Regions from separate parts of the Leifsonia sp. 10L418 genome, predicted to be linked through region 1. Evidence: predicted binding sites of a transcription regulator. Region 1 holds the regulator's gene; the other holds the start of a gene.
The links. The regulator LexA, encoded in region 1, represses DNA repair genes until DNA is damaged. The targets are predictions, from matches to a motif close to TCGAACANNTGTTCGA.
Positions count from the first base shown of each region.

Region 2: uvrA (excinuclease ABC subunit UvrA) is a predicted target of LexA. The motif match lies at 1,620-1,635, and genes of this name have one in related genera.

Region 1 covers NZ_JBFTJN010000004.1:279,807-283,219, forward strand. Annotated here, with positions in the region: gene metE (5-methyltetrahydropteroyltriglutamate--homocysteine S-methyltransferase) at 1-777, shown strand, start outside; gene lexA (transcriptional repressor LexA) at 861-1,565, opposite strand; gene AC1DCF_RS11525 (LysM peptidoglycan-binding domain-containing protein) at 1,879-2,232, shown strand; gene AC1DCF_RS11530 (histidinol-phosphate transaminase) at 2,339-3,413, shown strand, end outside.
Region 2 covers NZ_JBFTJN010000008.1:227,603-231,015, reverse strand. Annotated here, with positions in the region: gene uvrB (excinuclease ABC subunit UvrB) at 1-296, shown strand, start outside; gene AC1DCF_RS16160 (FAD-dependent monooxygenase) at 378-1,589, shown strand; gene uvrA (excinuclease ABC subunit UvrA) at 1,691-3,413, shown strand, end outside.

The DNA of each region.
Region 1 (3,413 bases):
GCCGTCACCGAGAACGGATGGGTGCAGTCCTACGGCAGCCGGTGCACGCGCCCGTCGATCCTCTGGGGAGACGTGTCCCGACCGAAGCCGATCACCGTCGATTGGTCGGTCTACACGCAGTCGCTGACCGAGAAGCCCGTCAAGGGGATGTTGACCGGTCCGGTCACGATCCTGGCCTGGTCCTTCGTGCGTGACGACCAGCCGCTCGGTGAGACAGCTCGCCAGGTGGCGCTGGCCCTGCGCGACGAGATCGGCGACCTGGAGTCGGCGGGCATCACGATCGTTCAGGTCGATGAGCCGGCGCTGCGCGAGCTGCTTCCGCTCAAGAAGAAGGATCAGGCCGACTACCTGGACTGGTCGGTCGGGTCGTTCAAGCTGGCCACCGCCGGCGTCGCGGAGGTCACCCAGATCCACACCCACCTCTGCTACTCGGAGTTCGGCGTTGTGATCGAGGCGATTCGCAATCTCGATGCCGACGTGACGAGCATCGAAGCGGCCCGCTCGCGCATGGAGGTCGTCAGCGACATCCAGTCCAGCGGCTTCGATCACGGAATCGGCCCGGGCGTCTACGACATCCACTCGCCGCGTGTGCCGAGCGTCACCGAGGTGACCGAGTTGATCGAGCGGGCCCTGGAGTCGATTCCGGGGCGTCAGGTCTGGATCAACCCGGACTGCGGTCTCAAGACCCGTGGGTACGACGAGACGATCGAATCCCTGGCCAATATCGTGGAGGCCACGCAGATCGTGCGGGCGCGCGTGGAGGCCCCTGTTCGCTAGCTAGTTCTCTCGCGAAACTGCAATTGTCGGAGCCTGGTACGAGTTGAGGCTCCGACAATTGCTGTTTCGCGGGGATGGCAGGGCTAGACCGAGCGGAGTACCGCCACAATTTTGCCGAGGATTTCGGCGTGATCGCCCATGATGGGCTCGAAGTTGGTGTTGCGGGGGAGCAACCAGGTGTGGCCGTCACGCTGACGGAACACCTTGACTGTCGCTTCGTTGTCGAGCATGGCCGCGACGATCTCGCCGTTCTCCGCCGTCTTCTGCTGTCGTACGACCACCCAGTCGCCATCGCAGATGGCGGCGTCAATCATTGACTCACCGACGACCTTGAGCATGAAGAGGTCGCCCTTGCCCACGAGCTGGCGAGGAAGCGGGAAGATCTCATCGATCTGCTGGTCCGCGGTGATCGGGATGCCGGCGGCGATGCGACCGACAAGCGGAACCATCGCTGCGTCACCGATCTGCGCGTTCGACGCCGACGAATCGGCATCGCCGACCGAGTTGTCGTCGGTGGACTGCGGCAGCTCGATGAGGATTTCGAGTGCACGCGGACGGTTGGGGTCGCGACGCAGGTAGCCGCTCAACTCCAATTGGTTGAGCTGGTGAGTCACGCTCGAGAGCGAGGCGAGCCCGACGGCATCGCCGATCTCGCGCATGCTCGGCGGATAACCGCGGCTGCTGACCGAACGCGAGATCACGTCGAGAATTGCCAGTTGCTTCTCGCTCAGGCTCTTTCGGCGACGGGTGCCGCCGCGTTCGCGGGGGCCGCTTGTCTCTTTCGTCATGTCACTCGCTCCTCGTGCCGATGTTGTGCGTCTCAAACTGCGCCACTGCTCAGACCGCGCCGCTACTCCTGCGGCAGCGACGGCCGTTCCGTTCGAATGTCAGAGGTGTCTGGTTGTGTTCGATCCGTCAAGAAAAACTGTATCCCCGCACCCCGGGAAAACAAACACTTCTTCGAGTGTGTTGCCCGATTGTTTCGAAGAACAACCGTAAAGAGGCTTGATTCTTCGAACAATCGAATATATATTCGGAACATAGATTCGGATGCGACTCCCTTCCCCGGGAGCCGGACCCGTACTTACCAGGAGGTTCAACATGAGCACAGCAGTCAGCACGGCAGCTCCGCACGGCTCCATTGGCACCACCCGTCTGCGTCTGACCCGACGTGGTCGTATTGTTTTCAGCACGATGGCGGCACTCCCGCTCGTTGTCGGCGCCTTCGTCGTCACCATCAACGGGGGAGCGGCAATCGCTTCCAACGGCACCGGCGGTACGGCCACGTTCGACTACGTCACCGTCTCGGCCGGTCAGTCCCTCTGGCAGCTCGCCGAGACCATCGCCCCCGAAGCGGACCCGCGCGATGTCATCGCTGACATCGTCGCCCTCAACCAGCTTGACTCAGCCTCCGTCGAGCCCGGCCAGCGCCTCGCTCTTCCGGCCACCGACTAGTCAGCACCACCCCGGCTGCGCTGCCGGACCCGCCCGGCCCCTGCCCCGTGTTCTGGTGTCGGCATCTCGCCTTTGACGCCCACGGCGGCCCGGTAATATTGCTCGGGTGACCAGCCTCAATGACCTTCCCCTGCGCGACAATCTGCGCGGACTCGTTCCCTATGGTGCCCCGCAACTTCACGTTCCGGTGGCCCTCAACGTGAACGAGAACACGCATCTGATTCCCGAGGCTGTTGCTCACGACATCGTCGCCTCTCTCGCTCGCGCGATCCTGACCGTCAACCGGTACCCCGACCGCGAATTCACCGAGCTCCGCGAGAACCTCGCCGTCTACCTCGGTCACGGCCTCACCCCCGAGAACATCTGGGCGGCGAACGGCTCGAACGAAGTGATCCAGCAGGTACTGCAGGCGTTCGGCGGCCCCGGCCGCAGCGTGCTGGGATTCTCGCCGACCTATTCGATGTACCAGATTCTTGCCTCCGGCACCGGCACCGACTGGATTGCCGGAGAGCGGGATGCCGACTACGAGCTGTCCCCGGAGACCGCCGTCGAGTGGGTCACGAAGACCAACCCCTCGCTGGTCTTCCTGTGCTCACCGAATAACCCCACCGGCACGCCGCTCTCGCTGGAGACCATTGCCGCCGTCTACGACGCCACCGACGGCATCGTTCTCGTCGACGAGGCCTATGCCGAGTTCGCGGCCGACGGGGAGGCATCCGCTCTGACACTGCTCGAGGGGCGCCCGCGCCTGCTTGTCTCGCGGACCATGAGCAAGGCTTTCGCTTTCGCCGGCGCCCGCGTCGGCTACCTGGCGGCCGACCCGGCGGTGACGGATGCGATGCGCCTGGTTCGACTGCCGTACCACCTGTCGGCGCTGACGCAGGCCGCGGCGAACGCGGCGCTCGCGCACACGCCGGAGATGCTTTCGATGGTCGACGACATCCGGGTGCAGCGGGATCGCATCGTGACTGAGCTTCGGAACCTCGGTTACTCACCGCACCGCAGCGGCAGCAACTTCGTGCTGTTCGGTGGGGTCGACGACCCGAAAGCCACGTTCCAGGCGCTCCTCGACCAGGGCGTGCTGATCCGCGACATCGGCATCCCGAACCACCTGCGCGTGAGTGCGGGAACCGAAGCGGAGACGACAGCCTTCCTGAGCGCGCTGGCGGGCCTGCGTGTCG
Region 2 (3,413 bases), on a different contig from region 1:
TCCGCAAGAAGATCGCCGACATCACCGACATACTCGCGCGCGAAGAGGCCGACACGGCCGAGCTTCTCGCCGGGCGCGACAAGCGCAAGAAGGCTCCGACGCCCAACCTGCGCCGGGAGGGTCTTGCCGCGAACGGCGCCAACGACCTCGAATCGATCATCCTCGACCTCAACACGCAGATGCTCGAGGCTGCCGGGGAGCTCAAGTTCGAGCTCGCCGCCCGGTTGCGTGACGAGGTGTCTGAGCTCAAGCGGGAGCTGCGTCAGATGGAGAAGGCCGGCCACCTGAGTTCGTAGCGGCAGAGCGCGCGGTCGAGCGGGCTACGCCCGAGTCCCTGCTGAGGGCTCGGAACGGCGTGAACGGAAGGCGGAATTGCGGTGGTTGATCCGGACGAGGTGGATGTCGTCATTGTGGGTGCGGGTCCGGTAGGACTCATGCTCGCCTGTGAGCTTGGCCGGGTGGGCGTCCGTGCGCTTGTGCTCGAGAAGGAGGCTGAGCCGGATGCGATGCCGAAGGGCAACGGTCTCGTTGGGGAGATCGCGAACGTCGTGAAACGGCGCGGTCTGCTGCGTGGGCAGCACGGCATGCACGTCATTCCAGTACCCCGCTATCAGTTCGGAGCAGTGACGCTGCGGCTGAATCCGTTTCGTGCCAACCCGCTGCGGGTGCTCCCGATCCCGCAAAGTCGCCTTGAGGAACTGCTCGCGCAACGAGCGGTTGCCCTGGGGGCCGTGATCCGGCGTGGTCATGCAGTTTCGGGATTCGACGATGAGGGCGATCGCGTCAGGGTGATGGTCGCCTCTTCCGACGGCGCGTATACCGTGACTGCGCACTTTCTTGCCGGCTGCGACGGGGCGCACAGCTTCATTCGGCATCGTCTCGGCGTCTCCTTTCCCGGAATCACAAGTGATCAACTCTCCCGCATCGGTCGCGTCACAATCCCGGCGGCGGCACTCAGGCGCAGAAGGAACACCGTCACACTTGCGAACGGACGCCAACTGGCGCTTTTCCAGCTCCACTACACTCCGTCCGGCGTCCTGACGCTCGCCCCGGTGTCCGCCCTTGATCGCAGGGCACCGAAAGACCTGTACCTTCTCAGCACGCACGAGCCGCGGGCTGAGCAGGAGCCGGCCGCCGAGATCTCCCTCGATGAGTTCCGGGCCAGCATCACGCGGGTGCTGGGATTCGAGTTGCCGATCACGGGCGGCGAATGGCTGCGCTCGACTGTTGGGAACAGTCGCCAGGCCGAACGGTATCGAGTCGGCCGGGTACTCCTCGCCGGGGATGCCGCCCACGTCTTTTCGGCCGGTGGCTCGTCGTTGAACACGGGGATGCTCGATGCCGTTGACCTGGCATCCCGTCTGGCGGCTGTGCTCGTCGCCGGTGCGGATGTCGAGACTCTCGAGGACTATCACGTCGTGCGCCACGCGGCAGGCTGGCGAACGATCCTGCAAACCCGGGCGCAAGCAGCCTTGTCCGAGCCAGGAGAGAATGCCGACGCGCTCCGATTGGTGCTCGGAAACGCGTTCCGTGCCCGCAACGCCCACCGCTACCTCGCCACCCTTCTCATCGGCGGTTCGCGGCGCTGAGCGAATCGACCTGCCGAATGCTGAAGAAACTCGAACATATGTTCGCTCAGAGCGCGTGTCGGACCAGGCATTTCGGAGGCAGCACTGCATAGACTCGACGAGTGTCAATTTCGAAGGTAACCGGGTCCAAGCTCAGCGTCCGCGGCGCACGTGTGCACAATCTCCACAACGTCGATCTGGAGATCCCGCGCGACTCCCTCGTCGTCTTCACCGGGCTCTCGGGCTCCGGTAAGTCGTCGCTCGCCTTCGACACCATCTTCGCCGAGGGCCAGCGCCGCTACGTCGAGTCGCTCAGCGCCTATGCCCGGCAGTTCCTCGGCCAGGTCGACCGTCCGGACGTCGACTTCATCGAGGGCCTCAGCCCCGCGGTGTCGATCGACCAGAAGTCGACCAACCGCAACCCGCGCTCCACGGTCGGAACGATCACCGAGATCTACGACTACATGCGCCTGCTCTGGGCACGCATCGGCGTGCCGCACTGTGCGATCTGTGGCGAGAAGATCCAGTCGCAGACGGTGCAGCAGATCGCCGACCAGCTGATGGAACTCGAGACCGGCACCCGGTACCAGATTCTCAGCCCCGTCGTCTCGCAGAAGAAGGGCGAGTTCGTCGACCTGTTCAGCGAGTTGGCCGCGAGCGGGTACTCCCGCGCGGTCGTCGACGGCACCCAGATTCAGTTGAGTGAACCGCCGACTCTCAAGAAGCAGCAGAAACACGACATCTCGGTCACCGTCGACCGTCTCGTCGCCGGCCCCGAGCTGCTCGGCCGCCTGACCGACTCGCTCGAGACCGCCCTCAAGCTCACCGACGGCCTCGTGCAGATCAACTTCATCGACCGCGAGGGCGACGAAGCCTGGCAGAGCTTCTCTGAGAAGCTGTCCTGCCCGAACAACCACCCGGTGCAGCTGACCGAAATCGAACCACGCACCTTCTCGTTCAACGCCCCGTTCGGCGCCTGCCCGGAATGCTCGGGACTCGGCACCCGGATGTCGGTCGACCAGGATCTACTTCTCGGCGACCCGGACCTCAGCATCGCCGAAGGCGTTGTGCTGCCCTGGACCACCCAGGGCAAGGGGCTCTTCCAGTACTACGAGAAACTGCTCGACGGCCTGGCCCGCGACCTCAACTTCTCGTTGGAAACCCCGTGGAAGAAGCTCAAGCCCGACGTGCAGAATGCCGTGATGCGCGGCGACAACTTCGAGGTCAAGGTGAAGTGGAAGAACCGCTACGGCCGGGAGATGAGCTACACCTCCGGCTTCGAAGGCGTCGTTCCCTACATCGAACGCCAGTACCTGCAGGCCGAAACCGACACCCAGCGTCAGCGCTGGGCCGAATACCTCCGCGAGGTCAACTGCCCCGTCTGCGACGGCACCCGGTTGAAGCCGGAAGTGCTGGCCGTGACGGTCTATGACGCCAGCATCGCGGATGTCTGCGAACTCAGTCTCATCGATGCCCGCGAGTTCATGGACAAGCTGGTTCTCACCGACCGCGAGGCGGCCATTGCCGCCCAGGTATTGCGCGAGATCAAGGCACGCCTCGACTTCCTGATCCGGGTCGGTCTGAACTACTTGAACCTCGCCCGGGCCGCGGCCACGCTGTCGGGCGGCGAGGCGCAGCGCATCCGTCTGGCGACTCAGATCGGCTCCGGGTTGACCGGGGTGCTCTATGTTCTCGACGAGCCGAGCATCGGCCTGCACCAGCGTGACAACCGCCGGTTGATTGAGACACTGGTCGCGCTCCGCGACCTCGGCAACACGCTCATCGTCGTCGAGCACGACGAAGACACGATTCGCACGGCCGACTGGGTGGTCGACATCGGACCGG